DNA from 3 places in the Serinicoccus sp. CUA-874 genome. Region 1 is predicted to be linked to each of the others. Evidence: predicted binding sites of a transcription regulator. Region 1 holds the regulator's gene; each other region holds the start of a gene.
The links. The regulator LexA, encoded in region 1, represses DNA repair genes until DNA is damaged. The targets are predictions, from matches to a motif close to TCGAACANNTGTTCGA.
Positions count from the first base shown of each region.

Region 2: a site for LexA is predicted at 2,323-2,338, ahead of BJF80_RS08055 (HNH endonuclease signature motif containing protein). Genes of this name have one in related genera too.
Region 3: a site for LexA is predicted at 2,063-2,078, ahead of recA (recombinase RecA). Genes of this name have one in related genera too.

Region 1 is NZ_MKJZ01000037.1:16,131-20,452, forward strand. Features, by position in the region: gene BJF80_RS14730 (glycoside hydrolase family 65 protein) at 1-340, shown strand, start outside; gene BJF80_RS14735 (L-lactate dehydrogenase) at 305-1,240, opposite strand; gene BJF80_RS14740 (hypothetical protein) at 1,320-1,931, shown strand; gene BJF80_RS14745 (LysM peptidoglycan-binding domain-containing protein) at 1,972-2,412, opposite strand; gene lexA (transcriptional repressor LexA) at 2,685-3,404, shown strand; gene BJF80_RS14755 (PRC-barrel domain-containing protein) at 3,513-3,845, opposite strand; gene BJF80_RS14760 (NAD-dependent protein deacetylase) at 3,891-4,322, opposite strand, start outside.
Region 2 is NZ_MKJZ01000022.1:261,584-265,905, forward strand. Features, by position in the region: gene purH (bifunctional phosphoribosylaminoimidazolecarboxamide formyltransferase/IMP cyclohydrolase) at 1-833, opposite strand, end outside; ZMP/ZTP riboswitch at 884-961, opposite strand; gene purN (phosphoribosylglycinamide formyltransferase) at 963-1,562, opposite strand; gene BJF80_RS08055 (HNH endonuclease signature motif containing protein) at 2,386-4,322, shown strand, end outside.
Region 3 is NZ_MKJZ01000022.1:157,020-161,341, reverse strand. Features, by position in the region: gene BJF80_RS07565 (aspartate kinase) at 1-683, opposite strand, end outside; gene BJF80_RS07560 (NYN domain-containing protein) at 904-2,016, shown strand; gene recA (recombinase RecA) at 2,256-3,350, shown strand; gene BJF80_RS07550 (regulatory protein RecX) at 3,504-3,971, shown strand; gene BJF80_RS07545 (S41 family peptidase) at 3,982-4,322, opposite strand, start outside.

The DNA of each region.
Region 1 (4,322 bases):
CGGCTCCCGCCTGCGCGTCACCGTCGAGCAGGAGCAGGTCAGGCTCATCGTCGAGGTGGGCGACCCCGTCACCCTCGAGGTCCGCGGCGAGCAGGTGCAGGTGGCCGACGAGGAGGTCACCGTCCCCCTGGACGGCCACGGGTTGCGACGTGACGGCGCCCCCATCTCGGAGGCGGTGTCCACCGCCAGCATCCCGACCGACCGCAGCAAGGGTATGCCGGGCCGGCCGACCGGCGTGGTCCCGCACAGCTGGCCGGAGGAGGAGTGGGACTCCACCGGGCCGGTCCCCCGCGTCCGCGTGGGCTCAGAACCCGAGGCTCCGGGCCGCACGACGGAGTGACTCGGCTCCGGCCTCCAGCCCGGCCTGCTCCTCCCCGGAGAGGGTGGGCGCCAGCGGGCGCTCGGCGCCCCCGGCGCCCACGACGGTCGGGATCGACAGGCAGACGTCCTTCAGCCCCAGCGTCCCGGAGAGCAGGGTGGAGACCGGCAGCACCTGCCGCTCGTCCCGCAGCACGGACCCGATGATCTGGCTGGCCGAGGCGCCGATGGCGTAGTTGGTCGCCCCCTTGCCGGCGATGATCTCGTACGCGGCGTGCACCACGTCGTGGGCCATCTGCTCCCGCTGCTCGGCGGTGGTGAGCTCGGTGATCGGCACGGCGCCGACCGTCGCGCTGCTCCATAGCGGGACCTCGGAGTCCCCGTGCTCGCCGACGATGTAGGCATGCACGCTCTGCACCGCCACGTCGCAGGCCTGAGCCACCAGCCCGCGCAGCCGGGCGGAGTCGAGGACGGTGCCGGAGCCGAACAGCCGGGCCGGGGGCAGGTCGGTGACCTTCTGCGCGACGTAGGTGATGACGTCCACGGGGTTGGTCACCATGACGAAGGTCGCATCCGGTGCCGCCTCCACCAGGCGCGGCATGAGATCGACCATGAGCCGGGTCGTGGAGGCGGCCAGGTCGAGCCGGCTCTGGCCGGGCTGCTGCTTGGCGCCGGCGGTCACGGCCACGACGTCGGCGCCGGCGCACACCGAGACGTCCTCTGACCCGTCGACGTGCGCCGCCGGCATGAACTGCAGGCCCTGTCGCAGGTCGAGCGTCTCCGCCCGGACCTTCTCAGCGTCGATGTCGTGCAGGACGACGTGCCGGGCGACCCCCCTCAGGAGGAGCGCGTAGGCGAGGGTCGAACCGACCGAGCCCGCTCCGACGATGGCCACCTTGGGTCCCGAGATGCTGTCCGTCACCGGTCCATCATGCAGTCCCGGGCCGTCGGCGCCGTCGCGGGATTGGCCCTGCAGCCCGGGGTGTGGTCGACTACTGGACATGAGTGAGCCCACCGACCTCCCCTTCCAGGACGACGAGCGTCGGCCGGAGTCCCTCTACGAGGGTGAGCGACCGGTGGAGAACCGCGCGGACCGTGGCGGTGCCGATCCGGCACCTCGGCAGGACGACCCGCAGGCGACCAATGGCGGATCGACCCCAGGCACCACCCGCCTCGGCCAGCTGTCCGAGCCCGAGGAGACGGAGACCGACGTGCTCGCCGCCCGGGTCACCGGGCCGGAGGACCACGGGGGCATGACCCGCCTCTGGCGCGCCACCATGGACCTGCCGCACTGGTGGTTCGTGGCCGTCGGCGACGCCGGGTCCGAGTCCCCCGCCGCCGCGCAGATCGATGGCCAGATGATGCTGCTGACCTTCACCAGTGCCGAGCGCGCCCGGCACTTCGCCGTGCAGAACGAGATGGTCGCGCCGGAAGAGGACCTCCGGGCGATCGCCCTGCCTCCGCAGGAGCTCGTGGACACCGCGCGGGCCTACCAGGACGCCGGCATCGCGGGCCTGATGTTCGACCCGCACCTGTCGGGCTACTTCATGCCGACCGACCAGCTCGGCATCGTCTGGGACGCCGTGCACGAGGCCGGCCCGCAGACCGACTGAGCCGCAGGCTCACCACAGCTCGCGCCGGTCTCCCCTCCGGTCAGCGCCCGGGGATGACGAGCTCCTGACCCGCCGCCACCGACGTGGTGCTCAGGCTGTTGGCCCGCTGGATGCTGGTGATCGCCTGGCTCAGCGGCACCTCCGGCAACTCCTGCGCCGCGATCTCGGACAGCGTGCTGCCCTCCTCCACCACGATCGAGGAGCTGGCGCCGGCCGGTCCGAGCAGCCCGAGCATGGACCATGCCACGAGCGCGACCACGAGGCTCGTCGTCGTGGTCAGCGCCAGCCGGCCCCGCCGCGTCAGCCGCAGGTGTCGAGCCGGCTCCACACGCCGTGCCCGTGCACTCCGGAACTGCGACCCGTCGCCGGAGCGGCCGCGGGCCGACGGCGTCGGCACCAGCCGCAAGTGACCTCGGGCTGCCCCACGCGGACGCGGGACCGGCAGCGGGCTCAGGATGTCGTGCGCGATGGCGGTGCTCATGCTGTTCACCTTCCTCGTGGCGGTGCGGGTCGGACGCGTGTCCGATCGCACGTCTGTTTCATTGATAGCACATGCGTCCGACGCTGTCGACACGCCACCCGAACAGGTGTTTGCCTTGGCCTGGCGCCGGGCGTAGCCTGTGCTCATGTCAGCAACTCAAGCACCCACCACTGACATACCCTCTGACCAGGCATGATGCCGAGACGCCGGGGCACAGCACCACAGCAGCCGCGGCGCGACGAGGGTGGGGCCCGCACGAGGGGATGGAGATCATGGCCACAATCCACGAGATGCCGGATCGCGACGGTGGCGCCGCGCTGACCAACCGTCAGCGCCGGGTCCTCGACGTCATCCGCGACTCGGTCGACCACCGGGGTTACCCGCCGAGCCTGCGGGAGATCGGTGACGCCGTCGGCCTCACCTCACCCAGCTCGGTGGCCCACCAGCTCAAGACGCTCGAGCGCAAGGGCTACCTGCGCCGCGACCCGCACCGCCCGCGGGCGATCGAGGTCGTGCACCCGGGCAGCGAGGGCTCGGGATACCGGCGCCGCGACGCCGAGGCCGGCCCGACACCCACCGAGGTCCACGACGAGACCGGCATCGGTGACGCCCGCCCCCAGCCGTCCTACGTCCCCATGGTCGGCCGCATCGCGGCGGGCGGCCCGATCCTCGCCGAGGAGGCCGTCGAGGACGTCTTCCCGCTCCCGCGGCAGATCGTGGGCGACGGGGAGCTGTTCCTGCTCAAGGTCGTGGGCGACTCCATGATCGACGCCGCGATCTGCGACGGCGACTGGGTCGTCGTGCGCCGCCAGCCCACGGCGGTCAACGGGGAGATCGTCGCCGCGATGCTCGACAACGAGGCCACCGTCAAGACCTACCGCCACCGGGACGGCAAGACCTGGCTCATCCCCCACAACCCTTCCTACGAGCCGATCGACGGCGACCACGCCGTGATCCTCGGCAAGGTCACCGCGGTCCTGCGTCGGGTCTGAGGCCACCTCCCCGACGCGACACCGGGTGCCACTGCACCCGACACCGACCGCGGCGTCGGTCCCCGGCCCCTCCATCCTCTCCGGGGGCCGACGCCGCAACTCCTGCGCTCAGCCCGAGGGGGCCGGCCCCTCGTCCACGGAGTAGTAGTCGTAGAGCTGCTCCTCCTCGTCCTCGGTCAGGTGCCCGTCGCACGGGATGTCCGGTGCGTCCTTGATCATCGCGAGGGGGTAGGGCACCTGGATGCGGCCGCCCTGGATCGTGGCGTTGGACACCGGGCAGAAGACCTTGCGCCCGCCGAACCACCCGGTCCGGACCGACACCCACGCCGGGCTCCCCGTGCCGTTGTCGAGGTAGACCTGGCACATCCCGCCGACCTTGTGCCCGTCCTGGTCGACGACCTCGGCGTCGTACATCTCACCCAGCTGCTCGTAGGTGACCACAGCGACCTCCTCGCCGGCGGCCCGTCCGGACCGTCCTCGCCCAGCCTAACCACCGAGGTCGGCGACCAGCGCCGGCAGCACGTCACCGACCAGGGCATCGACCCCCACCGTCGTCTCGGCGTCGCCCCGCGTGCCGCCCCGGGTGACCACGGCGACGGGTATGCCCTCGCGCGCCGCTCGTCGGACGAACCGGTAGCCGCTCATCACCTGCAGCGAGGAGCCGAGCACGAGCAGGGTGCGGGCCTGCTCGACGAAGGTGTAGGCCCGCGCCACGACCTCCTTGTCCACCGAGCCGCCGAAGAAGACGACGTCGGGCTTGAGCCGGTCCTGCCCGCAGACCAGGCACCGGGGCGTGCGGAAGCGTTCCACCTGGGCCTCGGGCAGCGCGACGTCGCCGTCCGGGCGCACCGGCGAGGTGGCGTCGACCACGGCCAGGAACCCGGGGTTGGCCTCGGCGAGCCAGTCCTGCACCTGGGC
Region 2 (4,322 bases), on a different contig from region 1:
TGGGCGGCGCGGCGGGCGGCGTCGGCGTCGACGTAGTTGTTGAAGGACATCTCCTTGCCGCCCAGCTGCTCGGCCTGCGCCAGCCCCGGGACGGTCGCGTGTCCGTCGGTGTAGAGCGCCGCGCGCTGGTGCGGGTTCTCGCCGTAGCGCAGCACCGCCGCCCGGTCCCAGGTCGCGCCCATCCAGGCGGGGAAGCCGGTGCCCGAGCTGGTGTCGATCAGCACGTTGCCCATCCACGAGGCGACGGCCACGTCATACGTCGCGGTGTGCACGAAGGCGTCGGCCGCGAGCCGCTGACGCTGCTCCAGCGTGAAGCCGCCGGCGGTGATCGCGTCGAGCACCTGCGGGTATGCCGAAGGGCTGGTCACGACGGCCACGCTGCGGTGGTTCTTGGCCGCGGCGCGCACCATGGACGGGCCGCCGATGTCGATCTGCTCGACGCACTCCTGCGCGGTGGCACCGGAGGCGACGGTGTCCGCGAAGGGGTAGAGGTTGCACACCACGAGGTCGAAGCCCTCGACGCCGAGGTCGGCGAGCTGGTCGACGTGCTCGGGGTTGGTCGTGTCCGCGAGCAGCCCGGCGTGCACGCGGGGGTGCAGCGTCTTGACGCGGCCGTCGAGGCACTCGGGGAAGCCGGTGAGCTCCTCGACGCGGGTGACGGGCAGCCCGAACCCTTCGATCCGGGCGGCCGAGCCGCCGGTGGAGACGAGGGCGACACCCTGGTCGTGCAGAGCGGTCACGAGCTCGTCGAGCCCGCTCTTGTCGAAGACGGACACCAGCGCCCGGCGGACCGGGCGGCGCTCGTCGGTAGTGGTCGTGGTGGACGACGTCATGGGATCGCTCCTCGGGGGTTCGACGGATCTGCCTGCCGTCGGTCGACGGGTGCGGGCACCCAGGCGGGCGATGCCCACGATCGTCACTCCCCGGTGGTTGCCCACCCGCGCCAGTCGTGTGCGGCCAGTCTAGCCAGCCGCGGTGATCGGCGAACCACTCGCGACGACGGGCAGCTCGTGCACGAGCATCTCGCGCTCGACCACCTTGATCCGCTCGTGCAGGGACTCCTCGGTGTCGTCGGGGAGCACCTCGACCGCGCGCTGGGCCAGGATCGGTCCGGTGTCGACACCGGCGTCGACGAGGTGCAGCGTCGCGCCGCTCACCCGGACCCCGTGCGCGAGCGCGTCGCGCACCGCGTGCGCGCCGGGGAAGCTCGGCAGCAGGGCCGGGTGGGTGTTGACGACCCGGTGCGTGGCCAGGACCTGCGGACCCAGGATCTTCATGAAGCCGGCGCTGAGCACCATGTGCGGGCGATGCTGCGCGAGCCGGTCGGCCAGCGCGGCGTCCCAGGCGTCGCGGTCCGGGTGGTCGGCCACCCGCTCGACGAAGGTCGGTATGCCCCTGGCGCGGGCCCGCGCCAACCCCTCGATGTCCTCCCGGTCGGCGCCGACGGCGACGACGGTGACGGCATACCCCGGGTCGGCGCACGCGTCGAGGACCGCCTGGAGCAAGGTGCCCGAGCCGGAGACGAGGACGACGACGCGTGCCTGGCGCGAGGAGATGGTCACCGTGCCAGCGTAGGGGCCGTCGGGGATGAGGCGACCGAGGGAGGTGCTGCCGACCTTCCGTGACGTCCAGGGACAAGACGGAGCTGTCGACCCTTGGGGCTGGGTGTCCAGGACCGTAGGCTCATGCCTCCGGTCATCTTCGCGCACTTGGACCATCGGGCGGTCTGGCGAGTCCGTTGGTCCGGTGCCCACCTGGGCGATTCCGTGATCGGGGAGGGAAGGGTCCCGCGTGGGTAGTGCGGAAGAAGTAGTAAGCGTGAAGTTGGTGGCTCAGCAGGCTGAGGTTGAATCGGCTGCTTTCGGTGCGTTGCGCGAGTGGGTCGCTGAGGTGCTCGGGCGCGGTCTACGGGCTGATCAGTTCTGGGGTAGGGAAGGGGCTGCGGGCGCAGATGTCGCCCGGTCATACGGCGCAGGGAGCTCGAGCGTCTCAGTTGCTCCTTGGGATTGTGGTGCGTGACAACTTTGGTCCTGATGGGCCAGCAGGGGAACGCGAATATGTGGTCGAGACGGTTCCCGAGGTGTTTGGCACTGTGACACAGATAGGTATCAAGACTGTCCGCGCCGGCGCGACCGGCCTGACGCTGCACATCTCGCTGGTGCCCCGGGTCGACTCTGATGGACTCCATCCTTCTCTGGAGTGGTGGCGGGAGCGTACGGCCCGGTTGCAGGCCGACATACAGGAGCTGGGTCACTGATCTCGGTGCGGGGCGAGACCGGGGGTGATCGGTGCCTTGACCCGCGCAACGTGGGCTCTTGATATTCGTACACACGTTCGACTAGACTGGGGCCCAGGAGCAACGCTTCATCTGAGGGGGTGAGGGGCATGGCGGTCACGGCGATCGAACCGGAGGGGCGCGCGGAGGGCGCCGCGCTCGATGCCCTGGGTGTCGTGGCGGCGACCCGGGCGGGACTGGACGCACGGCTGGTGGAGGCTGCCCGGTTGGTCGTCGCGGTGACCGGTGCTGCCGTCCTGGCTCAGAAGGACTTCACCTCGGTGGACGAGCTGACCGAGGGCCAGCGCACGACGTGGCGGGCGGAGACCAAGCGGGCCGCCTGCGCCGAGGTGCAGGCACGCCTCGGCATGGGCGTCACCGAGGCGCGGCACCTGGTGGGGATGGCCTGCGCACCGGACGGGGTGCGCACCGCGGTGCTCGGTGCGTTGGACCGTGCGGAGGTGACGTGGGACATGGTGCGATCCTTCTGGACTCGCTGCGGCTCGCTCCAGGTCGACGACGCACTCCTGGTCGCCGAAGGCCTCTTCGGGTGTGACCCTCATGTCGTCGTGGCCGAGCGGCTGACGCCGGAGGGTGACCTGCGCGAGCGTCCCTGGCACGAGGCGGACTACGCGGCGGCGCTCGCGCGGGAGGCCGCCCGGGCCGAGGGCGTCGACGTGGCGGCCGAGCGGGAGCGCCGGAGCAAGGCCTACCAGGCCCGCCGGGCGACGATCACCGTGCACGACGACGGCACGGCGACGCTGGAGACGACCGGCCCCGCGCTCTCGCTCATCGCCGCGCACAGCAGGGTCGAGCGGGCCGCTCGCCTGCTGCGCAAACAGGGTGATCCGCGCACCCTGGACCAGCTGCGCTCCGACGTGCTCATGGCGCTCGTCGTCCACGGACAGCTCCCGGTGCCGCAGGACGAGCCCGGCGGAGGCTACCCCCGCCCGCAGTCATCAGGCAGGGGTGCCCCGACCCTGGGCGGGCCAGACGAGTCCGGTGGGAGCAACCCCGGCTCCGGTCCCTCGCCCAGGGACGAGGTGGCCGGACCTCCCGAGGGGTGGGCGGACCTGCTGACACCCGACCTCGAGGCCGTCGCGCGGGTCGTGAGCGGTATGCCGACCGTCGAGCTGCAGGTGATCGTCCCCTGGGACGCGCTCTCCGGCAGGCCTGCCTGCACCACCTGCGCCCCAAGGATGAAACAGGGACCGAGGGACGTGAGCAGCGACCCGGCAGACACGTGCAATGGAGAGGACTCTGACCACCCGACCGGCCCGGACCACCATGTCCCGCATCCGACAGACACGTGCGACGGGCAGGACACTGCCTTCGCCGGCGCCGACGATCATGGCCCCGGCGGACGACAGGGGGTGGGATTGGTGCTCGGGCGGCATCCGGCCTACCTCTCGCCCGGGCAGATCCGGGAGCTGGCGCTGACGCCTGACACCACCCTGGCCCGACTGCTGACCGACCCGGCCGACGGGCGGCTGATCGAGCGGTCCATCGCCGCATACCGGCCCGACGCGGCCATGCGCCGACAGGTCCTCGCCGCCGACGTCTTCTCGCGGGCACCGGGCACGCGCCAACCGGGCGCCGTGTGCGAGCTGGACCACGTCACACCCTGGGCTCCGGAGGGGCCCGGCGGACCGACGTCAGAGACCAATCTCGTCGCGCTCGCCAAGTCGCCGCACCAGCTCAAGACGCTCGGGAGGGCGCTCGCCCAGATCAACGACCTGCGCGACCTCACCTGGACCACGCTGCTCGGCCAGCGCGAGACCACCCGGGTGCACGACTACCGACAGCACGGCGCCGGCCCGGGCCGTGTCTCGACTGCATCCCGCACCGGCCAGCCGGGCGACAAGGGTGCCGATCGGTGGGCGACGGGACAGACGGCGTCGGCGGGGACTGCCGCACCTGACCTGGCCGCTGCGCTCGACCGGGCCGCACCGCTGGACGCTGCCCGCGGTGACGAGCACTCGGCGCAGCGGGACGACCTGGACGCACGGCGCGACCTGCTGAACCGCGCCGTCTATGCCGCTCTCGC
Region 3 (4,322 bases), on a different contig from region 1:
TGGAGCGGCACCTGGAAGCGGCGGGCGTACTCCACCGCGCGCAGGTGCAGGATCTTGGCGCCGTGCGCCGCCATCTCGAGGGTCTCCTCGATGGTGATGCGGGTGACGCGGCGGGCGCTGGGGACGATGCGCGGGTCGGCGGTGTAGAGCCCGTCGACGTCGGTGTAGATCTCGCACACGTCGGCACCGAGGGCAGCGGCGAGCGCCACCGCGGTGGTGTCCGAGCCGCCCCGGCCGAGGGTGGTGATGTCGTCGTCGGTCGAGATGCCCTGGAAGCCGGCGACGATGGCGACCGCGCCGTCGTCGAGGGTGCGGCGCACGCGGTCGGGCTGCACGTCGAGGAGCCGGGCGCGCCCGTGCGCGGTGTCGGTGCGCATCCCGGCCTGAGCGCCGGTGTAGCTCTTGGCCGGCACGCCGAGCTGCTCGATCGCCATCGCCAGCAGGGCCATCGAGATGCGCTCACCGGCCGAGAGGAGCATGTCCATCTCGCGCTCCGGGGGAGTGCCGGAGGCGATCTCCCTGGCGAGGTCCAGCAGGTCGTCGGTCGTGTCGCCCATCGCGGAGACGACGACGGCGACCCGGTCGCCGGCCCGGTGGGCGGCGACGACGCGCTGGGCGACGCGGCGCATCGCCTCGGCGTCGGCGACCGACGAGCCGCCGAACTTCATCACGAGCAGAGCCATGGAACTTCCTGTGCAGGGGTATACGAGTACCGGTGAGGCCGGACGGCGGCGTCCCGACCCCGTGGGTCCGAGGAGCAAGTCTAGGGGGCGCGTCCCCGTGCCCTTGACGCCGGGGAATCCCCGCCGTCTAGGGGGCGCGTCCCCGTGCCCTTGACGCCGGGGAATCCCCGCAGGACGTCCGGTGTGGTTGCACGCGGGGCCCACGGCATACCCTCGGGCCATGGATGACGAGGACCGGATCGCGCTGCTCATCGACTACGAGAACCTCGCGCTCGGCTCGCGCGACCACCTGGGGGTGCCCTTCGACCTGCGCCCGGTCGCGGACGCGCTGGCGGAGCGCGGTCGGGTGGTAACGCGGCGGGCGTATGCCGACTGGTCCTACTTCGACGAGGACCGCCGGATGCTCACCCGCAACCACGTCGAGCTGATCGAGATGACCCAGCGCATGGGGGCCTCGCGCAAGAACGCCGCCGACATCAAGATGGCGGTCGACGCGATCGAGACGGCCTACGAGCGCGACTACATCACGACCTTCGCGATCTGCACCGGCGACAGCGACTTCACCCCGCTCGTGCACAAGCTGCGCGAGCTCAACAAGCGGGTCATCGGGTTCGGCGTGCGCGACTCGACCTCGACCATGCTGCCGCCGGCGTGCGATGAGTTCCTCTACTACGACGACCTCGACGGTGTCGTGCCGGCTGGCGCCGAGGACACGCCCGCACGCGGGTCGGGGCGCAAGGGGCAGGGACAGAGGCGCAACGGCTCGGGCAAGGGCGGCGGGAGCAGCGCCGCGCCCGCGCAGGAGCCGGAGCCGAGCACCGAGACCGCCGACGAGCCGGGCGAGGACACGGTCGAGGACACCGCCCCGGACCTCGCCTCGCTGGTCGCGCAGACCGTCTCGGGCCTGCAGCGCAGCAGCGGGGGAGCGGTGACCGCGTCGGTCCTCAAGCGGACCCTGGTGCGCAAGGACTCGACGTTCTCTGAGGCGGCCTACGGCTTCCGCGCCTTCGGCGAGCTCCTGGAGCACCTCGCCGGCCGGGGCATCATCGACCTGAGCGCCGGGCCCGCCAAGGGTGACCCGGAGGTCACGCTGCCCGAGGAGGGCGGCCGGCAGGAGGCCTTCGCGCTGTTGCGACAGACCGTGAGCGAGCTCGACGACGGTGAGGGCGTGGCGCTCTCCGGCCTCAAGGACCAGCTGCGCGCGCGCCGTGAGGGCTTCTCGGAGAAGCCGCTCGGCTACGGCTCGTTCCTGCAGTTCGCCAAGGGGGCCGACGCGGCCGGGCTCGTGCAGCTGCAGCGCCAGGGCTCGGCGTATGTCGTGAGCGTCACCTGAGCGCTCCCGGAGGCCGCTGCGACACGCCCGACACCCCTCCGCGGAGTCGTACAGAGTTTCGACTATCGTCGTCCACACGGTGTCGCCGTCGGCACGGTCGTCCACAGATTCGTCGTGGTGGCCGGGGTATGTCGGCGGGGGCGCCTAGCGTCTGACGCAGACGCAGGATCACCCGTCTGGATGACCCTGACCGTCGGTCGAAGGTAGGCGCGCCCGCCACGAGACGAAGGAGCTGGCAGATGCCGCAGGCAAGCAAGACCACCGGTGCGACCGGGATCAACAACGACAGGCTCAGGGCCCTCGACACGGTCATGGCCCAGATCGAGAAGCAGCACGGCAAGGGCTCGGTGATGCGCCTCGGCGACGAGGACCGCCCGCCGGTGCAGATCATCCCGACGGGGGCCATCGCGCTGGACGTCGCGCTCGGCGTGGGCGGTCTGCCGCGCGGTCGCGTGGTGGAGATCTACGGCCCGGAGAGCAGCGGCAAGACCACGGTCGCGCTGCACGCCGTGGCCAACGCGCAGAAGGGCGGCGGGATCGCCGCCTTCATCGACGCCGAGCACGCGCTCGACCCGGATTATGCCAAGAAGCTCGGTGTCGACACCGACGCGCTGCTCGTGAGCCAGCCGGACACCGGTGAGCAGGCCCTGGAGATCGCGGACATGCTGATCCGCTCCGGCGCGCTCGACATCATCGTCATCGACTCGGTCGCGGCGCTCGTGCCCCGGGCCGAGATCGAGGGCGAGATGGGCGACAGCCACGTCGGTCTGCAGGCGCGCCTCATGAGCCAGGCGCTGCGCAAGATCACCGGCGCGCTCAACTCGACCGGCACCACGGCGATCTTCATCAACCAGCTGCGCGAGAAGATCGGCGTGATGTTCGGCTCCCCCGAGACCACGACCGGTGGCAAGGCGCTGAAGTTCTACGCCTCGGTCCGGATCGACGTGCGCCGTATCGAGACCCTCAAGGACGGCACCGACGCGGTCGGCAACCGCACCCGCGCCAAGATCGTCAAGAACAAGGTGTCACCGCCGTTCAAGCAGGCCGAGTTCGACATCCTCTACGGGCAGGGCATCTCCCGCGAGGGCGGCCTCATCGACATGGGGGTGGAGCACGGCTTCGTCCGCAAGTCCGGCGCCTGGTACACCTACGAGGGCGAGCAGATGGGTCAGGGCAAGGAGAACGCCCGGCAGTTCCTCAAGGACAACCCGGACATCGCCGACACCATCGACCGCAACATCAAGACCAAGCTCGGCATCGGCGCCCCCGCGCCGACGGAGGACCTCCCGGACGGGGTGGACCCGGTGACGGGTGAGGTCTCGGTCGACTTCTGATGGCCGGCGCAGACCGGATGTCTGCGGCCCGGGAGGCGCTGGCGGCGGCGGAGGCCTCCGCCAGCGCCTACGGGCTCCGCTCCGCCGGGCCCGGGTCCGGCGCCGGACCCAGAAGGGCGCGGGGAGCAGTCGGCGGAGCCGGATCCGCACGCGGTGGCCCGCAAGATCGTGCTGCGCCAGCTCGCCATGGGTCCGCGCACCCGGCGCCAGCTCGAGGACAAGCTGCGTGACCGCGACTGCGACCCGCAGGTCGCGGCCCGTGTGCTGGACCGCATGAGCGAGGTCGGCCTGGTCGACGACGAGGCCTACGCCGAGATGTATGTCCGCTCCAAGCAGGAGACCAAGGGGCTGGCGGCGACTGCCCTGCGTCAGGAGCTGCGGCAGAAGGGCGTCGCCGACGAGCTCGTCGACGCGACGCTGCAGGACATCGACCCCGAGCAGGAGAAGGAGCAGGCACGGGCCCTCGTCTCCCGCAGGCTGCGCACGATGCGCGGGCTGGACCGCGAGGTCCAGACCCGCCGGCTGGCCGCCTTCCTCGGGCGCAAGGGCTACGGCGCCGGGGTGTCCTACCAGGTCATCCGGGAGGCGCTGGACCACCTGCCCGAGCACGGTCGGGACTGAACCGACCGGCTCAGCGCACCTTGGGCTCGGGCAGCTCCGGCGGCGCCGCCGCCGGAGTCTTCGCCAGCAGGCTCAGCGCCTCCTCGATCGCGCGGTCCAGCTGCAGGTCGCGGCCCTGGGCCACGTCGGCGGGAGAGTGGACCACCTCGATGTCCGGGTCGACGCCGTGGTTCTCGACGCCGAAGCCCTTGCCCTCGAGCCAGAAGGCATACCGCGGCTGGGTGATCGAGGTCCCGTCGACCAGGTCGAACCGGCCGTCGATCCCGACGACCCCGCCCCACGTGCGCACGCCGACGACCGGCCCTAGGCCCATCGCCTGCGCTCCGGCGTTGACGATGTCGCCGTCCGAGC